DNA from 2 places in the Vogesella sp. genome. Region 2 is predicted to be linked to the other one. Evidence: riboswitches for the same ligand, from Rfam matches in the RefSeq annotation. Region 2 holds a riboswitch; the other holds the start of a gene.
What was found. A riboswitch is a leader RNA that binds a small molecule or an ion and turns the genes downstream of it on or off. The one in region 2 is predicted to bind cobalamin.
Positions count from the first base shown of each region.

Region 1: it holds a riboswitch for cobalamin, as region 2 does, so the genes downstream of both, ACK4FZ_RS17115 (FecCD family ABC transporter permease) here and ACK4FZ_RS02700 (TonB-dependent receptor domain-containing protein) in region 2, are expected to answer to the same signal.

Region 1 covers NZ_JBKBHK010000025.1:17,633-26,364, reverse strand. Annotated here, with positions in the region: gene ACK4FZ_RS17135 (ABC transporter substrate-binding protein) at 1-875, opposite strand, end outside; gene ACK4FZ_RS17130 (Card1-like endonuclease domain-containing protein) at 975-2,084, opposite strand; gene ACK4FZ_RS17125 (PepSY-associated TM helix domain-containing protein) at 2,240-3,619, opposite strand; gene ACK4FZ_RS17120 (RBBP9/YdeN family alpha/beta hydrolase) at 3,718-4,296, opposite strand; cobalamin riboswitch at 4,423-4,629, shown strand; gene ACK4FZ_RS17115 (FecCD family ABC transporter permease) at 4,725-5,744, shown strand; gene ACK4FZ_RS17110 (ABC transporter ATP-binding protein) at 5,741-6,493, shown strand; gene cobO (cob(I)yrinic acid a,c-diamide adenosyltransferase) at 6,490-7,107, shown strand; gene ACK4FZ_RS17100 (cobyrinate a,c-diamide synthase) at 7,481-8,732, shown strand, end outside.
Region 2 covers NZ_JBKBHK010000002.1:16,615-25,346, reverse strand. Annotated here, with positions in the region: gene ACK4FZ_RS02745 (hypothetical protein) at 1-264, opposite strand, end outside; gene ACK4FZ_RS02740 (sulfite exporter TauE/SafE family protein) at 276-1,088, opposite strand; gene ACK4FZ_RS02735 (EVE domain-containing protein) at 1,088-1,546, opposite strand; gene ACK4FZ_RS02730 (5-formyltetrahydrofolate cyclo-ligase) at 1,574-2,167, opposite strand; RNA gene ssrS (6S RNA) at 2,196-2,379, opposite strand; gene ACK4FZ_RS02720 (cell division protein ZapA) at 2,395-2,712, opposite strand; gene ACK4FZ_RS02715 (hypothetical protein) at 2,709-2,912, opposite strand; gene ACK4FZ_RS02710 (cobalamin-binding protein) at 2,934-3,809, opposite strand; gene cobU (bifunctional adenosylcobinamide kinase/adenosylcobinamide-phosphate guanylyltransferase) at 3,806-4,339, opposite strand; gene ACK4FZ_RS02700 (TonB-dependent receptor domain-containing protein) at 4,410-6,251, opposite strand; cobalamin riboswitch at 6,374-6,577, opposite strand; gene ACK4FZ_RS02695 (TonB-dependent receptor) at 6,683-8,662, opposite strand.

The DNA of each region.
Region 1 (8,732 bases), on a different contig from region 2:
CGGCCTGTCAGCCAGCGCTGGTTCTCGGCGCGGCCAGGCAGATGCATGCCGGCAAAGATGGTCTGCAGTTCGGCATGCGACACACCCAGCTGGCTGGCCATATAGGCCTTGCCGGCTTGCTCTTCCCGGCTGTAGCGCTGCAGCATGGCAAAGTGGCCGTCTACCAATGCTTGCACTGCTCGGCGCGATCGGCCCAGCACTTGTTCATGCACCGCCAGGACATCGACAATGCGACCAGGAATGTCGGCGCTGCTGAACAGCTCGCTGGCGCCGCGTGCTCGCAAGCGGCTAGCCTGTGGTTCCATGGTAACCAGCACATCGACATCACCTCGCTCAAACGCGGCTTCGTGCTGATCCAGCAGCAATGGCACCACCATAACCTGATCATGCTGCAAACCCGCGCGCTGTAGCAGCGCATCCAGCATGACAGCCCCTACCGCATTCCCCTCCACCCCGATACGCTTGCCTGCCAGCTGCGCCAGGCTAGTGACACTATCGCCACCCAACACTGCGTCAGCACCATTCGAGACGTCCAGCACCGCCACCACCTTCAACGGAATGCCTTCCGACAGCGAGGTCATCACCTCGTCCAGCGTCAGACAGGCGCCATCGAGCATGCCTGCACTGAGAGCGCGCATGGCCAAGGTGGTGGAGCTGATGCGCAACAGCCGTATCTGCTGCGGCGACAGCACGCCACTATCGGCCGCCCAGGACAAAAACTGATAGCCAGGCCAGCCATTGCTGCCAATGCGCAGTAGCGGCTCCGGCGTGTTACAGGCGGTGAGCAGCGGGCTGCCCAGTACGGCCAACGTCGCCAGCAAACAATGGCGTCGCCCTGAATCGGGCAGACAAACAGCAGGGTGTTTTACTTCCATCAGGTGGAACCGGCGTTCATTATTTGATTAATGATAGCGAATCAACCGCCTGTTTTTATAACAATGCAAATAAATGTCAGCCAAATAAGGCATCTTGTGTCAGCTTTGTAGCCACTGGCGCACAGTCTGCCGTGCTTGCAACAGCATGCTGCCGTACAGCAAGGCAATGCCCTGCGCCTCGGCACGGGCGATTTCGCTGTCGGTGGGCGGGTACAGCGTGGCCAGCATGGCGCGGGCGTGCAGGCCGCCCAGGCTGGCGGCGCTATCGAGCTTGAACAGGTTGTCGAGGCCGACGCCACGATGGTGCAGCGAGGTGGGCGCCGTGGTCTTGCACTCCACCAGAAACAGGCGGTTGTTACACAGCACCGCCACGTCGTATTCGTTGGCCACGTCGTCGTGGTTGATCTTCACCCCCACCGCCGCGTCGCTGATTGGCAAGGCTGGCAGCAGGCTGGCCACCTCGGCCAGCAGCCACACTTCCAGCCAGCCCCCGCCCAGAAAAAAGCGCGCCGACGCGTCCTGGCAGCGCATATGGCCCAGCGGGTCGAAGCTGACCAGGCCGCAGCCATCCAACCACGCGCGTAGCGCCCGCTCGCCACGCGGCAACGGCCGGCGGCTGAACTGGCGCGCGTCCAGCTCGTTGCACAGCCGGTTCAGCAGCGACAGTGCCTGCGGCCGCGCCACCGCCAGTTCGGCCAGGCACGCAGCCAGCGCTTCCAGCCGGGCATGACGCTGGCTCAGCCGGTAATGCACATGCTCGATGCGGCTGCCGTACAGCGCAAAGTACGCTTCCAGCGTCAGGCCGTCGGCAATGTCGCTACCGCTGTGCACGCGGGTGTGCTCGCCGCCCAGCAGCCAGATCAGGCGGTCGGTATGCGGCTCCACGCTCATCAGCGGCAAGTGGCGCTCGCGCGCCAGGTCGTAGGCCAGCGCCGCCTGCACCGGCGAGGCAGCGCTGATATTGAACGCCACCGCGCCCTGCGCCAGCGCGGCCAACTGCTGGCGCAAGGCCAGCGGCTGGCTATCGGGCGGCACGGTGACTACCGTCACCGCCAGGTGCTGGCTGCGGCAGACGCCGGCGATATCGGTGGCCAGGCCCAGCGCGCTGCGTGGGCACAGCAGGCTGACCTGATGAATGCCGAAACGGCGGTCCAGCGCCGGGGTGATGATGTCGCTCTCGACGTGATCGACAAAAGCCAGCAGATGCATGGCAAAACCTCGAAACAATCCAGCCTGCATCTTAGCCAGCCTTGGCCGCTGACGGCCAGCCCCGGCCTTGCGCCAGCTCAGGCCACCATGAAACAACCCCCTGCCATGGCTGGCGAGGGGGTTGGCCGCAAGCCCGTTCGGGCGGTGTAGCAGGCTTAGCGCAGGAAGGCCAGCGCCGGCAGGCGGCGCAGCAGCAGCCAGTCCAGCAGCAGGATGGCGACAAACGAGGCACCTACCAGCGGGAAGGCCAGCCCCAGCGCCAGCATGATCAGCAGCGCGCCTTTCCACAGCGGCGTGTCCGGTGCGTCGGTGGGCGCACCCAGGCGGCCGGCCGGCTTGCGCTGCCACCACATGATGATGCCGCTGACGCTGCCCAGCAGCACCAGCAGGCAGATGGCCGCCATCAGCAGCTGGTTGGCCAGGCCAAAGAATTTGCCCTCGTGGATCACCACGCCGAACTCCACCACCTTGGGTACCAGCGCGTAATCCTTGAAGCGGATATCGGCCAGCACCTTGCCGCTGTACTGGTCGATGTGCAGCGTGGCTTCGTTGCGCGGGTCGTCGGGGAACACCGACACGGTAAACACGCCTTCGTCGCCGTCCGGCAGCGCGATGTTATAGCCGGGCACCACACCACGGGCGTTAGCGGTGTCCACCACCTGCTGCAGCGGAATCTGCGGCGTGGCCGCTTGCGGTGCGGCGCCTTTGTGCGCGGCGTGCGGGTCGGTGGATTTGGGCAGCGGGCTGGGCTCTACCGCCCACGGTACGATTTTTTCGGCGGTGCTGTTCAGGCTGATGGCCTTTTTGTCGGACTTGGGCACGTCGTCCCACATCTGCGCCGGGAACTGGCTCCACACCGCGGCAAACTTCTCGCCCCAGTAGCCGGTCCAGGTCAGGCCGGACAGCAGCATGAACAGCAGGAAGATGGCGCTCCAGAAACCGGTAACGGCGTGGATATCACGCCAGAAGGCCCGGCCGCCGGCGCTAAAGCGCGGCCAGAACACCGCCAGCTTGCCGCGCCCGCGCGGCCACCACAGGTACAGGCCGGACACCAGCAGCACCAGCGCCCAGCTGGTGGCCAGCTCCACCAGCAAGTCGCCCTGCTTGCCGATCAACAGCTCACCGTGCAGTTTCAGCATGATGGCTTGCAGGTTGTTGTTCTCGTCCAGCGCGCCCAGCACGGTGCCCTGGTACGGGTCAACGTACACACCGAGCTTGGCCTCGGCGGTCTTGATAATCACCTTGGCGCTGGCGTCGGCTGCCGCCGGCGGCTGGTAACGCAGCACGCTGGCGCCCGGGTACTGCGCCTTCACCGCCGCCACCAGGTGGTCGGCCGGGTGAGCCGGGGTGCTGGCGGCCGGTACCGTCAGCAGGCTGCCGTACATCAGTTGGTCCAGCTGCGGCTTGAACAGGTACACCATGCCGGTGATGGCCAGCATGATCATGAACGGTGCCACCAGCAGGCCGGCATAGAAATGCCAGCGCCAGGCCACCGTGTAGTAACGGGGGGTTTTCTTGTCGGCAATGACGGCCATCGTCGTACTTTCAATGAGGGAAGGCCGGCATTGTTAGGGTTGGCCGCAGCCGCCACAAGGCGGTGCGACACTATGCCGCAGGCGGCAAATCGCCGCGCTCAGGCGCTGCGTGCCGCCTGCTGCGTGGTGCGGATGCTGGCCAGCAAGGCGGCCAGCTCGGCCAGGCCGTCTTCCCACTGCGTATGGCCGGACGCCACATTGATATGGCCGGCACCGCGCAGCCACGCCAGCGGCGCCTGCCACAGTGCCGCCATGCGCGCGCTGCGCAGCGGCAGGCTGAACGGGTCGCTGTCGCTGGCCACCACGCGGGCGGCAAACGGCAGCGCCGCCTGCGGCAGCGGCGCAAACGGTTGCAGCTGGGCCGGGGCGCTGGCGCGCTCCACATCGGCCGGCGCCACCAGCAGCGCGCCGGCCAGCTTGTTACCGTAGCGTGCCGCGTAGTGCGCCACCGTGGCACAGCCCAGGCTATGCGCAATCACCACCACCGGCTGGCGGGCGGCGTTGACCGCTGCATCCAGCGCGGCCAGCCAGTCGTCCAGCTGCGGCGCGTGCCACTCGTGGTTGGCCACGCGCTGCGCGCCCAGCAGCTGCTGCCAGTGGCTCTGCCAGTGCTCGGGGCCGGAGTTGTTCCAGCCCGGCTGGATGATGAAGTCGAAACCGGAAAGATCGTGCGCCATGGTGAGGCTCCGCAATGTCATGCCGTCACCATAGCAGGCGCGCTTTATTTCCAAAAATACTGTTTTATTGTTTTTTTATTTCTCACGGCAATATAAACAAGCCCGGCAGTCGGTAGGCCTTCTGCTAAAATCGCTGCCTGCCTTGGTGCCTGCCGGTGTTAGCCGGCGGGTTAAACGGGAAACAGCGTCAGCTGTGCTGCCCCCGCAACGGTGTGTTTCTTTCAGGCTGCCCCGCGCAGCTGCCCGGCCCCTGCGCCACTGTACCTGCCGGTACGGGAAGGCGGGCCTGCGGCGAAACCAGCCCGGATACCGGCCACGGCAAGCTGTGCGCGGCCACCCTGTTGGCCGCACCGAACAACCATGCTGCGGAGGGCGGCATGCGGCCAGCCATCTGCCCGCCTGCCCTTCGCCGCCATCCGGCTCTCCTTATGTCCGTTACCGTTGCATCACCGGCCAGCCGCGCGGTGCTGCCCCCTGCCCTGTTATTGCCGCTGTTGGCCGCCATCAGTGCCGGCGTGGTGCTGCTGGCCTGCGCCAGCGGCAGCGTGTCGCTGAGTGCCAGCCAGTTGTGGCAAGCGCTGCTGGGCCATGGCGATGCGCTGTCCGGCACCCTGCTGCAGCTGCGGCTGGAGCGCGCCCTCACCGCCTGGATTACCGGCGCCGCGCTGGCGCTGGCCGGCCTGCTGATGCAATCGCTGCTGCGCAACCCGCTGGCCGACCCCTACGTGATGGGCGTATCCGGCGGCGCTTCGGTGGGTGCGCTCACCGCGCTGTGGCTGGGGCTGGCGGTGTGGCAAGTAGACCTCGCTGCCGTTGTCGGCGCGCTGGGGCTGTCTGGCGTGCTGTTCTGGCTGGCGCGGCGCGACTTTGGCCGCAGCAGCGGCACCGTGTTGTTGCTGCTGACCGGCGCGCTGCTGTCTACCGCCTGCGGCGCGGTGATCTCGCTATTGCTGACCATCGCGCAGGACAACCAGCTGCGCGGCATGGTGTTCTGGCTGGTGGGGGACTTGTCCGGCACGCCGCTGCGGCCGTGGCCGTGGCTGGTGCTGCTGCCGGCCATGCTGCTGGCCTGGTGGCAGGCGCCCGCCATCAACCTGCTGGCGCTGCACGGCGACCACGCCGCCACGCTGGGCGTGCCGCTGGCCGGCCTGCGCCGCTTGCTGTTGCTGCTGTCGGCCACGCTCACCGCCACCGCAGTCAGCCAGGGCGGCAGCATCGGTTTCGTTGGCCTGATGGTGCCGCACGCCTGCCGTCTGGTATGCGGGCCGCACCTGCGCCACTTGCTGCCCGCCAGCATCCTCACCGGCGCCACGCTGCTGGTGCTGGCCGATACGCTGGCGCGCACCGTTGTCGCCCCGATGCAGCTGCCGGTGGGCATTCTCACCGCGCTGCTGGGCGTACCGGTGCTGTTCTGGCAGCTGTCGCGCGCGCGCCGGAGGCTGGCATGATGCTGCACACCGATAATCTGGGCATTCTGCAAGGCCAACGCCACCTGCTGCATCAACTGGACTGGCAAGTACACGCCGGCGAAGTGTGGTGGATCGCCGGCCGCAACGGCTGCGGCAAAAGCACGCTGCTGGCCACGCTGGCCGGGCTGCGCGCGCCGGCAGCGGGCCGCATCACACTGTGCGGCCAACCTTTGACTGCCACCGCACCGCGCCTGCGCGCCCAGCGCCTGGCGCTGCTGCCGCAAGCCAGCCACGACGCGTTCGACTACGCGGTGGCTGACGCCGTCGCCGCCGCCCGTTTTCCGTGGCCGGACGACGGCCGCAACCCGGCCCGGCTGGCCGCGGCGCTGGACGCCTTCGACCTGGCACGCCTCGCCCACCGCCCGCTGCAGGCGCTGTCCGGCGGGGAACGCCAGCGCGTGGCCCTGGCCAGTGTAATGATGCAGGACAGCCCGCTGCTGCTGCTGGACGAACCCACCAACGCGTTGGACCTGGCCCACCAGGCCGCGCTGCAAGCGCAGATCCGCCGCTGGCAGGCCGACGGCAAAGCTGTGCTGCTGGTCAGCCACGACCTGCAATTTTCCCCTGCCGTCGCCAGCCATGCCCTGCTGCTGGATGGCGCCGGCAACGCCGCCCGCTACCCGATTGCCCAGCTGGACGCCCACGCGCTGGGCGACGTGCTGGGCTACCCCCTTACCCGTATCACCCACGCAGGCCACCCCTGCTTTTTACCCGGACACCCCACATGAGCCACACCGACGACCAAGGCCGCAGCGAGCGCCATAACGCCCGCATGGCGCGCAAAAAAGCAATCATGGACGCCCGCATTGCCGCCGCTGACGAACACCGTGGCGTGTTCATCGTCAACGCCGGCAACGGCAAGGGCAAAAGCTCCAGCGGACTGGGCATGGTGATGCGCGCGCTGGGCCACGACATGCAGGTTGGCGTGGTGCAGTTCATCAAGGGCGCGATGGAAACCGGCGAGGAACGCTTCCTGCGCCGCTTCCCCGAGCAGGTGCAGTTCCACGCCATGGGCGAGGGCTACACCTGGAACACGCAAGACCGCGACCGCGACATGGCCCGCGCCGCCGAAGCCTGGGCCAAGGCGCGCGAGATGCTGCAAAACCCGGCCATCGGCCTGGTGCTACTGGACGAGCTGAACATCGCGCTGAAATACAAATACCTGGACGTAGAGCAGGTGCTGGACGACATCCTGGCGCGCCCGCTGCACCAGCACGTGATCGTCACCGGCCGTGGCGTGCCGGACGCGGTGGTGGAAGCCGCCGATACTGTTACCGACATGACGCTGGTGAAGCACGCCTTCGCCGCCGGCATCGCCGCCCAGCCCGGCGTGGAGTGGTAGGCAGAGAGAACCTGAAACCCGTTGGCCACGAAAAACACAAAAGAACACAAAAACAAAACCGCCGATTGCCAGGGCAAGCAGGCGTGAATGGCATCCAAAGTACCTGGGCCAAACAGTAATGAGTAACGGGCTTTTGTTCGTGCCCTTTCGTGGTTTTCGTGGCAAAACGTTTTCCGCCATGCCCGACGGCTTGGCTCGATAAATACCAAGACAAAACCCATTAGCCACGAAAGAACACAAAAGCAAAGCTGCCCATTGCCATAGCACGCAGGCCTGAATGGCACCCAAAATGCCCAAGCCAAACGGCAAGCAACAGTAGTTTTTCGTGCCCTTTCGTGGTTTTCGTGGCCAAAAACCAAATAAAGAAAGCCCCATGAGCTGCAAAGCCCTTTTGCTATCCGCCATCGCCTCCGGCCAGGGCAAGACCACCGTCACCGCCGCGCTGGCGCGCCGTCTGGTGCGCGACGGCTACCGCGTGCGCGTGTTCAAGACCGGGCCGGACTTCATCGACCCGCTGCTGCTGGCCGCCGCCAGCGGCAGCACGGTAGACGTGCTGGACCTGTGGATGTGCACCGGAAGCCAGTGCCGCCACCTGCTGGCGCAAGCCGCCGCCGAGGTGGACTACGTGCTGATCGAAGGCGTCATGGGCCTGTACGACGGCCAGCCGTCCAGCGCCGACCTGGCAAAACAGTTTGGCGTGCCAGTGCTGGCGGTGCTGGACTGCAGCGCCATGGTGGGCACCGCGCTGGCCATTGCCCGCGGCCTGCGCGACCACGGCCAGCTGCCGTGGGCCGGTCTGCTGGCCAACCGCGTCGCCAGCAACGGCCACGCAGACATGATCCGCGCCTGCGGCACGCCCGATTTGCCAGTGGTGGGCTGCCTGCCGCGCCAGGCCGAATCGCTGCCGGAACGCCACCTCGGCCTGCACCTGCCCAGCGACCTGCCCGACCTGGCAGTGCGGCTGGACGCACTGGCCGACGCGCTGCAGCTGGACCACGCCGTACTGGCAGCGCTGCCAGACTTCGCGCCCGAGGCCACGCCACCGGCAACCCTGCCGCCACTGCTGGCCGGCAAGACCATCGCCGTGGCGCACGACGCCGCGTTTGCCTTTGTCTATGCGGCCAACCTGCGCACGCTGCAGGGCATGGGCGCGCGCATCGCCTCTTTCTCGCCGCTAGCCAACGACGCCATTCCGGCCGACGCCGACGCGCTGTGGCTGCCCGGCGGCTACCCCGAGCTGCATGGCGCCACGCTGGCGGCCAACACCCGCTGGCTGGCCAGCGTGCAGGCCTTTGCCGCCGCCGGTAAGCCGGTATGGGCCGAATGCGGCGGCATGATGGCGCTGACCGAACAGCTGCACGATGGCCAGGGCCAGGCGCACCGCATGGCCGGCGTGCTACCCGGTAACGTGCGCATGACCGCCAAGCTGGCCGGGCTGGGCAGCCAGGGTTGGCCGCACCCGGCCGGCGAGCTGCGCGGCCACACCTTCCATTACTCGCAGTTCGACACCCCGCTGCTTGCCGCCGTCACCTGCCAGCGCAAGGCCGGCGGCAGCCCCGGCGAGGCGGTGTACCGCCACGGCAGCGTGCAGGCCAGCTACTTCCACGCCTACTTTGCCAGTCAGC
Region 2 (8,732 bases):
CCGGGCGCGCACGCTGTCGTCCAGCAGGCCATCCTGCTGGATGCTGACGCTGACGCGGTCGAACGATTCCGGCTGGCTGCGCTGGCTGATACGCAGGCGTGCGTACTCGAACTGGCCGTCGCGGCCCATATCGGGCGCCAGATAGGCCAGCGCCACCTGCACAGGCAGCTCGCCGGGCTGGCCGGTGTACAAAGGCCCGTTGTCGGCAGCATGAACAGCTGCGGCCAACCCTGCCAGCAGCAAGCCGGCGATAGTGCGCTTCATGGCGTCTCCTTTCAGCCGTGCCGCAGCAGCGTCCACAGCATCTCGGTTGCCATCACCGTCATCAGCACGGCAAAGGCCTTTTTCAGTTTCGGCACCGGCAAGCGGTGCGCCGCACGGGCACCCAGCGGCGCGCACAGCACCGTGATCACCATCAACGCGGCCATGGCTGGCAGATAGATGAAGCCCAGGCTGCCCCACGGCAAGCCGGTCGCCCCCCAGCCGCTGGACAGGTAACCGGCAGCACCGGCTACCGCGATCGGCCAGCCCAGCGCGGCACTGGTAGCGATGGCGGTATGCACCGGCACATTGCACCAGCTCATGAACGGCACGCTCATCGAGCCGCCACCGATGCCCACCCAGCTGGAGACCATGCCGATCACGCTGCCAGCGCCTGCCTGCCCGATGCGGCCTGGCAGGTTGCGGCTGGCCTGCGGCTTGGCCCCCAGAAACATTTGTGCGCCGATCACATAGGCATATACCACAAAGAACCACTTCAGGCCGTTACTGGGGATAAAGCCCGCCAGCAGGCTGCCGGCAAACGTGCCCAGCACCATCGCCGGGGCCATGCCGCGCACGATGGCCCAGTTGACGGCGCCTTTCTTGTGGTGCTCGCGCACGCTGGCAAAGCTGGTGAACACCATCACCGCCAGCGAAGTCCCCACCGCCAGATGCTGCACGTACTGACCACCCAGGCCAGCGGCTTCCAGCACCCCCACCACCACCGGCACGATCACCAGGCCACCGCCTACCCCCAGCAGGCCGGCCAGGAAACCGGCCAGCGCACCAAAGCCCAGCAATACGGCAAACATCGTCAGCGACAACATCAGAGTACGTGCTCCTGCAGATAGGCCCACTCTTCGGGTGTGACCGGGGTAATGGACAGCCGGTTGCCGCGCGCCAGCACGGTCATGCCCAGCAAGGCCTCATGCTGGCGCAATTCTGCCGGCGACACCAGCCGCGTCTTGCGCACGAAGCGTACATCCACGCATTGCCAGCGCGGCTTGTCGGGGTGGGACTTGGGGTCGAAGTAAGGGCTGGCGGGGTCGAACTGGCTGGGGTCGTCGTGCGCCGGTGCCACCACTTCGGCAATGCCGGCAATGCCCGGCTCGGGGCAGGAGGAATGCCAGAACAGCAGCAGGTCGCCCGGCTGCATCTGGTCGCGCATGAAGTTGCGCGCCTGGTAATTGCGCACGCCGGTCCACACGAAATGGCGCTGCGGCTCGGCTTGCAGGTGGTCGATCCCGACGTCGTCGGGCTCGGATTTCATCAGCCAGTAGGCCATAACGCGTCCTTTGCTGGATGGGGCCAATCAGACAAAGCGGTGCAGGCCGCTCTCGGTCAACAGGTAATCGAGACGCACGTCCCACGGTTCGCGCGGCACACGGGCCACGCGCTGGCAGTCGTAGGCCACACCCACCAGCAATGGTTTGCCGTAACGCGGGTGACGGCGACGAAAAGCCAGCGTGCTGTCGTAAAAACCGCCGCCCTGCCCCATGCGATAGCCATCGGCGTCGATGCCCAGCAGCGGCACAAACAGCACGTCCAGCCGCTCGGCGCGCAGCTGCGGGCCGGCGTACTCGGCAATGCCGTAGCGCGGGTGGGTGTACCACAGCTTGGCCGCACCCAGCCGGGCAAACCACAGCCGGCGGCCGCGTTGCGGAATCACCGGCAGGTACAGGGCCACACCACGGGCATGGGCTGTCGCCATCAGGGGTGCCATGTCCAGCTCGCTACCGGCGGCAATATAGGCGCCCAGATGCTTGCCCCGCCGCAGCAAACGCGAGGCATGGCGGGCAATGGCGCGGGCAGCCTGCTGGCGATAGGTACGCGGCAAAGCCATACGCGCACGACGCAAGGTTTTGCGCAGCTGGGCCTTGTCGCGGAGCGGGTCGGCAGCGGTCATCGGAGTTCAGGGGAAAAACAGGGGGAGGGAGTCCCCCGCGAGTGTCGATCGGGCAAAATTCGCTTGTACCCTGTTTCCAGGGTGGTCGCCCGCCCGTTGCTTCGGGCACATCCGGCTAAGGGACGCGGCACACCTGCAACCATGGCTAGCAACCGTAGCGAACGCATTGGTACAAAGGAATTTGGGAGCCTTCTCGAACACCGCAGGGGGTAGACGGATGTTCTGTACTAAGCGCTGAGGCCTGACTGACCGGCGTTGAGCACCTGGTCAGCGGCTTCGCTCATACTGCGTATTTTACGCTGGATTATTGCCATCTCCAAGCCACCATCGCCTACTTTCACTTTCAACAGATCGTGAGCAATATTCAGCGCCGCCATGATCGCCACCTTGTCGGTGTCCATCACGCGGCCAGAGGCTTGAATGGTATCGATTTTTTCGCCCAGCAGGCGCACCGCCTGCTCCAGCGTTTCGCGCTCTTCCACCGGCGTGGCGATGGAAAACTGGCGGCCCAGCAAGGTGATATCGAGTTGAACCACGTCACTCATGCTTCCTCCTCCTTGGGCAGGCGCTCTACCAGCAGCGCCACGCGGCGGCGCGTTTCTTCCAGGCCGAACTTCATTTCGGCGTTCTCGCGCATCGCTTCGGCCAGGGCGGCGGCGAAGCGGCTGTTTTGGGTTTCCAGCTCGTGAATGCGTGCGATCAGCGCAGCGACACGGCCTTCCAGATATTCGAGTTCGTGTTCCATGGCGGCGAGCATAGCCAAGCGCTACCGGGGCGTCAAACCCAGCTTTTGCCTGGCAAGATCCAGAGTGGTACAGAGTTGTTCGGCAGCGCCGGCCAGACGGGGGCCGGGCCGGCTAATCGTGTCCTGATCCACGGTAACTTGCAAGCCTTTTGCCACTGCCGGCAGTTGCGGCCAACGTTGCCACGCCACGTGCAGCGCCGGGCTGAAGGCCAGCATCAGCTGCGGACGGGCCAGGATCACCGCCTCGGTGCTCACTTGCGGCGCCGGCAACGCCAGGCCGGCAAACACGTTGCGGCCGCCGCACTGGGTTATCAGTGCGCCCAGAAAGCTCTGCCCGCTGACGGTAAAAATGGGCTGCTCGCCGATCTGCATGAACACCCGCACCGAGGCGCTGTGGCGATAACGCTGCTGCAGCCGGCTCATGCGCTGCTCGAACTGCGCGGCCTGCGCCTCGGCCCCGGCCTGCTGGCCGGTCAAGGTACCCAGGGCGCGCATCTCGCGCGGGATGTCGGCCGGCAGCACCGGCGCACTGTAGTAAACCGGTATCCCCATCTCGCGCAGCTTCTGCACCGTGCGCAGGTTGCCACCGTCGCGCCAGGCCACGATCAGGTCTGGCTGCTGTTGCAGGATGGCTTCCACGTTCAGGCCGCTATAGCCGCCCACGCGCGGCAACTGGCGTGCCGCAGGCGGGTAATCGCTGTAATCCACCGCCGCCACCAGCTGTTTGCCGGCGCCGATGGCGTACAGCGTTTCCACCGCGTGCGGCACCAGTACCACGATGCGCTTGGCCGGTGCCGGCAGTACCACGCTATTGCCCATGCCGTCACGTACCGCCACGCTGGCTTGGGCAGTCGTAGCCAGCAGCAGGCCGGCGGGGGCCAACCCGCGCCGCATCATGGCTGGCCTTTCAGCAGCAACGGTTGGCCGCAGGCCACCAGGCTGACGCGCTGGCACACGGCTGCCACGTCCTGGTTGAGCCGGCCTAGCTCATCGACAAAATGACGGGTTTCGGCACCCAGCGGCACCACGCCCCAGCCCACCTCGTTGCTGACCAGCACGATGCTGGCCGCTGGCGCGGTCAATAAGGCCAGCAGCGCGCTGCGCTGTTGCTGCCAGGCGTAGGCGTCAAAGCGGCCATCGGCATCAAAAAAGCGCATCAGCCACATGCCCAGGCAATCCACCAGCTGCAAGCTGCCCGGGGCGGCCTGTTGCAGCACGCTGGCCAGCTCGCGGCCGGCCTCGGCCAGCGCCCAGTGCGCCGGACGCCGCGCCTGATGGTGGGCGATGCGCTCGGCAAAGGCGGCGTCGGGGCGACGCTCGGCGGTGGCCACGTAGCACACTGCGCCGGCGTGCTGTAGCGCCAGGCTTTCGGCGTAACGGCTCTTGCCGCTGCGGGCGCCGCCACTTATCAGGTGGGTAGTGGTCATGCTGTGTCTGCTTTCAATAAAAACGGCCCGCCCGGCAAGGGCGAGCCGCATGGCCTGATGATAACAAGGCTTACTGGGCGTAGCGTACGCCCACAAACCAGCCACGGCGCGGCTGATTGTAATCTTTTACCGTTTCGTAGCGCTTGTCACCCACGTTGGTCAGCTTGGTGTTCAGCGTCCACTGCTTGTCCAGCTGGTAATCGGCACCCAGGTTCACCACGCCATAGCCTGACAGGTACTGGTTTTTTCCTGCATCGACCACGCGCTTGCTGCTGGCACGCCATTCTGCACTGAGCAGGATACGGTCCAGCTGCCAGCCCAGGGTCATGCCACCAAAGCGCTTGGCACGCGCTGCCAGTAGCCGGCCGGTTTTCACATCGCGCGCGCGCTGCGAGGTCACGTTGGCCGCCAGACTGATCTCGCCAATGACCGTGCCGATTTCAACGCTCTGACCCAGAATGCGGGCCCGGTCGAGGTTGACTTGCAATTTGTCGGTATCAGACTTGTTGGCAATCATATTGTCTATGCGGTGATCAAACGCCACCATCTTGGCGTACTGCCCTGCCTGTTGCCATGTCAGGCCCAGCTCGCGCGTGCTGGCGGTTTCGGGCTGCAGATCGGGGTTGCCGCGATAATTCGGTGCCACGTCCGGCCAGTACAGCTGGTTAAAGGTCGGGGCCTTGATGGCGGTGCCGTAGGCTGCACGCCAGGACCACGCCGGGCTCAGGGCCATGCCGTACGCCAGCTGGCCGGTGGTTTTGCCACCGAACTGGCTGTTATCGTCGTAACGGGTACTCCCCTGCAAACGATGGATGCCAAACTCGCTCTGATACGCAGCAAAGACCGAATCAACACGACGATAACGCTGGTTCATCTTGGCGCTGCCATGGACAAACTGCTCCACGTTGGCCGCCCCCAGGGTCAACTGGCCTGCCTGGCCCAGCTGCAAGTCGTTTTGCCACTGCCACTCGCGCAAACGCGTGTCGAAGGTACCGCTAGGGGTCAGGAAATTACTCTTGGTATAGGTCTGCGATTTATCCGTGCTGTAGTTGTAACGCAGCGTGCTATGCCAGGTGGTATTGATGCGGTTTTTCAGCTCGATGCTCTGGGCTGACATTTGTGAGTGACCTTCATCCGCCTGGGTAGCGGCCACGCCAGTGGACGCACTGTCATATTCGCTGACGGCATCGGCATGGTAGGCGTTCAACCCCACGGTATGCCCTGGCGCCAGCTCGTGCTGCACGTTCGCGGTATAGGTGGTGTTTTCATAGCCATCACGGTCCCTGTTGTAGGGCAGCCGGCGCGCAGAAAAACCATCAGACTGATTGTGATCTACCGCCAGGCTGAAAGCGGTACGGTCTACCTTGCCCGCCAGCCCCGCCCCGGCGACACGCTTGCCCTCGGCTCCGGCACCCGCATGCAGGCTAAGCGCAGGGCGATCGCTACCGCGCTTGGTAAAGATCTGGATCACGCCACCCAGTGCGTCCGCACCGTACAAGCTGGAGGCTGGGCCACGCAGGATTTCCACACGCTCGATCAGGGCCAGGGGAATATGCTCCAGCGACGTGGTGCCTTTGGTGCCCGACACGATACGCACGCCGTCAATCAGCACCATGACATGATCTGCCCGGCTGCCACGCAGGCTCAGGCGCGCTTCGGTCCCCTCGCCGCCATTGCTGACCATATCGATGCCGGTTTGACGGCTCAGCAGATCAGGCAGGTTCACACTGCCGGACTGGGCGATTTCTTCACGGCCCAGCACGGTCACGTCGGACAGCACTTTGGCTACCGGGGTGGTGGTACGGGTGGCGGTCACCACCACTTCATCGAGGGTAACGGGCTGCTTGGCCACGGCCGCCTGGGCACAGGCCAGGGCCACCAGGGTGGCCAGGGGTTTGTTGCTGAAAGACATGTAGACACACTCCGTAAGGACAAAAAGGGAGTGCGGAGAAATAAAGGACACGGCATACCGCCGGCAGGTGCCGGTAGCAGGCTGTCAGATCGCCTCCCCGCGATACTCCAGCTGAGCGCGATTCCGCCGCGCTCGTCGCAGGCCGGTCTCCGGGCTTGGCCATGCCAGCATCGCACCTTCCCGCCATGTAGGCAGTGGTTATCGCGATGCCTGGGGCGTATACGCCCAGGCCTTACCGTTGCGGGGGCAGCGCCGGTCTTGCACCGGCTTCCCGTTTCATCCGTCGCTGCCATGGCAGGACGGACACCTGCAAGCACACCTCATACCGGGCAGCATCCAGACTGGATGCCGCTCTGACACATTGGCGCACTACGGTCGAACATACGCCCCCAAGACAGAATCGGTCTGCCCGGGGGCGCGGTACAAACTGGTCAATACTTGATCGTCACGGACGCCTGCATATTGCGGCCCGCTTCCGGGTACAGATTGTATTTACCGGTCGCGCCAGTAGAGCCGGAACGGATACCGTAGGACGCATACTGTTTGTCCAGCAGGTTATTCACGCTCAGCGACACGCCCACCGTCTTGCTGTAGTCGTGGCTGACTTTGGCATTGATCAGGCTGTAAGCCGCGAGCTTGTGGGCAAACTGGTTGGCCTGGTCGTTATCCAGCCGCTGCGAGCCGACGTATTGCCACTGCACGCCCACACGCGTTGCCTCGGACGGTGCCCAGCCCAGCGACAGGTTAGCCATGTGCCGCGGCACCAGCGGCACGGTTTTGCCGGCCAGATTGACGCTGTTGGCCACGCCACTGCGGAACGTGGCTTGCTGCCATGTCACGGCGGCGCTCAGGTCAAGGTTGGCCGCAAGCGGTGTCTTGCCTTCCAGTTCCACGCCCTGGCGACGGGTGGGTTCGAGGTTGACGTTGGCAAATGTGAGCGAGTTGTAATGAATTTCACGGTTCAGGTCGTAACGGAACCAGGCCGCACGCACGGCACGCCCGGCTTGCTGCCAGGACACACCCAGTTCTTTATCGTGCGAGGTCTGCGGCAACAGCGGGGTAGTGACAGAGGCCTGCTCGTCGGCATTGGCCATACGGAAACTACGGCCCAGCTTGGCATAGCCATCGAGCTGCGGCAGCAGCGCCTGACGGAGACCCAGCTGCCAGGCACGCAGCTCTTTATTGCTGCGGTAGCTGTTTTCATAACTACTGCTGACCTTGGCACTGTCTTCAACGTGCTGCGAGCGGACACCGGCATTGATCGACGTGCCCTCTGCAGGCCGTAGCAGCACATCCACAAAGCCACCGGCGTGGCGCTGCTTGATCTTTTTGCTGCCCGTACCGGAGGTATCCACACTGTCCACCGCGGCATCACCGGACATGGCGTCTACACCCAGTACCAGGCGATGGCGCGCGACATCCTGCTCATAACGCAAGCTGGCGGTCATTTCATCGGTTTTCTGCTGACGCTTGCTGCTGTAGCTGGCACTGATATTTTCGGCTTGCAGCTTCTTGGTCACGCTCGCAACATCCAGCAGCACCATGCCCTCGCCTGCAGCTTGCTTCACCTGTACGCCCCAAGTGTCGGTCTGGGTGCTCATGTAATCGTTAGGCTTATTGGTACCGCGCGGGTTGCTGGCAAACTCGTCCACGCCATTAGCCGTGTCCACGCTACGCACACCGGGCAAACGCGTATCCTGGTTGGCGGTGCGGGCGTAGAAGCGCAGCGTGCCATCCTCGTGGCGTAGCGTGGTGGTCAGGCCGCCGCTATCGTTGCGCTCGGCATTGTTCTGCCGGTAGTTGTCGGTGGTGAGCGACTTCACATAAGCATCCAGTGCCACATGCTGGCTACTGGCGTGGCCGGACAAGTCGATTTTTTTCAGGTTATAGCTACCGGCAGTCAACGTCGCCTGCACGCTATCGGCCGCCTTGAAACCGCTGCGGGTAATGATATTGATGACCCCGCCAGTCGCACCGCCACCATAGGCTACGGCACCACTGCCGCGTACTACTTCGATACGCTCTATCTGGCTCAGCGGCACCACGCCCAGATTGGGAGCAGACAAATCGTTGGTGTTCTGTTTGACGCCGTCCACCAGAATCAGGGTATTGCTCAGGCCGGTAATGCCAAAACCACGCAGGTCTACTGCTGCCGTATCGGCAGCACCGCTGCTGTTACGAATCTGGATACCCGCCAACCCGGACAGCACATCCTGCACCGTACGCGCCGTGCTGCTAGCAATATCTTTGGCGGTGATGACAGACACATTCACCGGCAGCTCACGCACGTTGTCCTGGCCACGGGAGGCAGTGACCACCACTTCATCGAGGGTAACGGGCTGCTTGGCCACGGCCGCCTGGGCACAGGCCAGGGCCACCAGGGTGGCCAGGGGTTTGTTGCTGAAAGACATGTAGACACACTCCGTAGGGACAAAAAGGGAGTGCGGAGAAATAAAGGACACGGCATACCGCCGGCAGGCG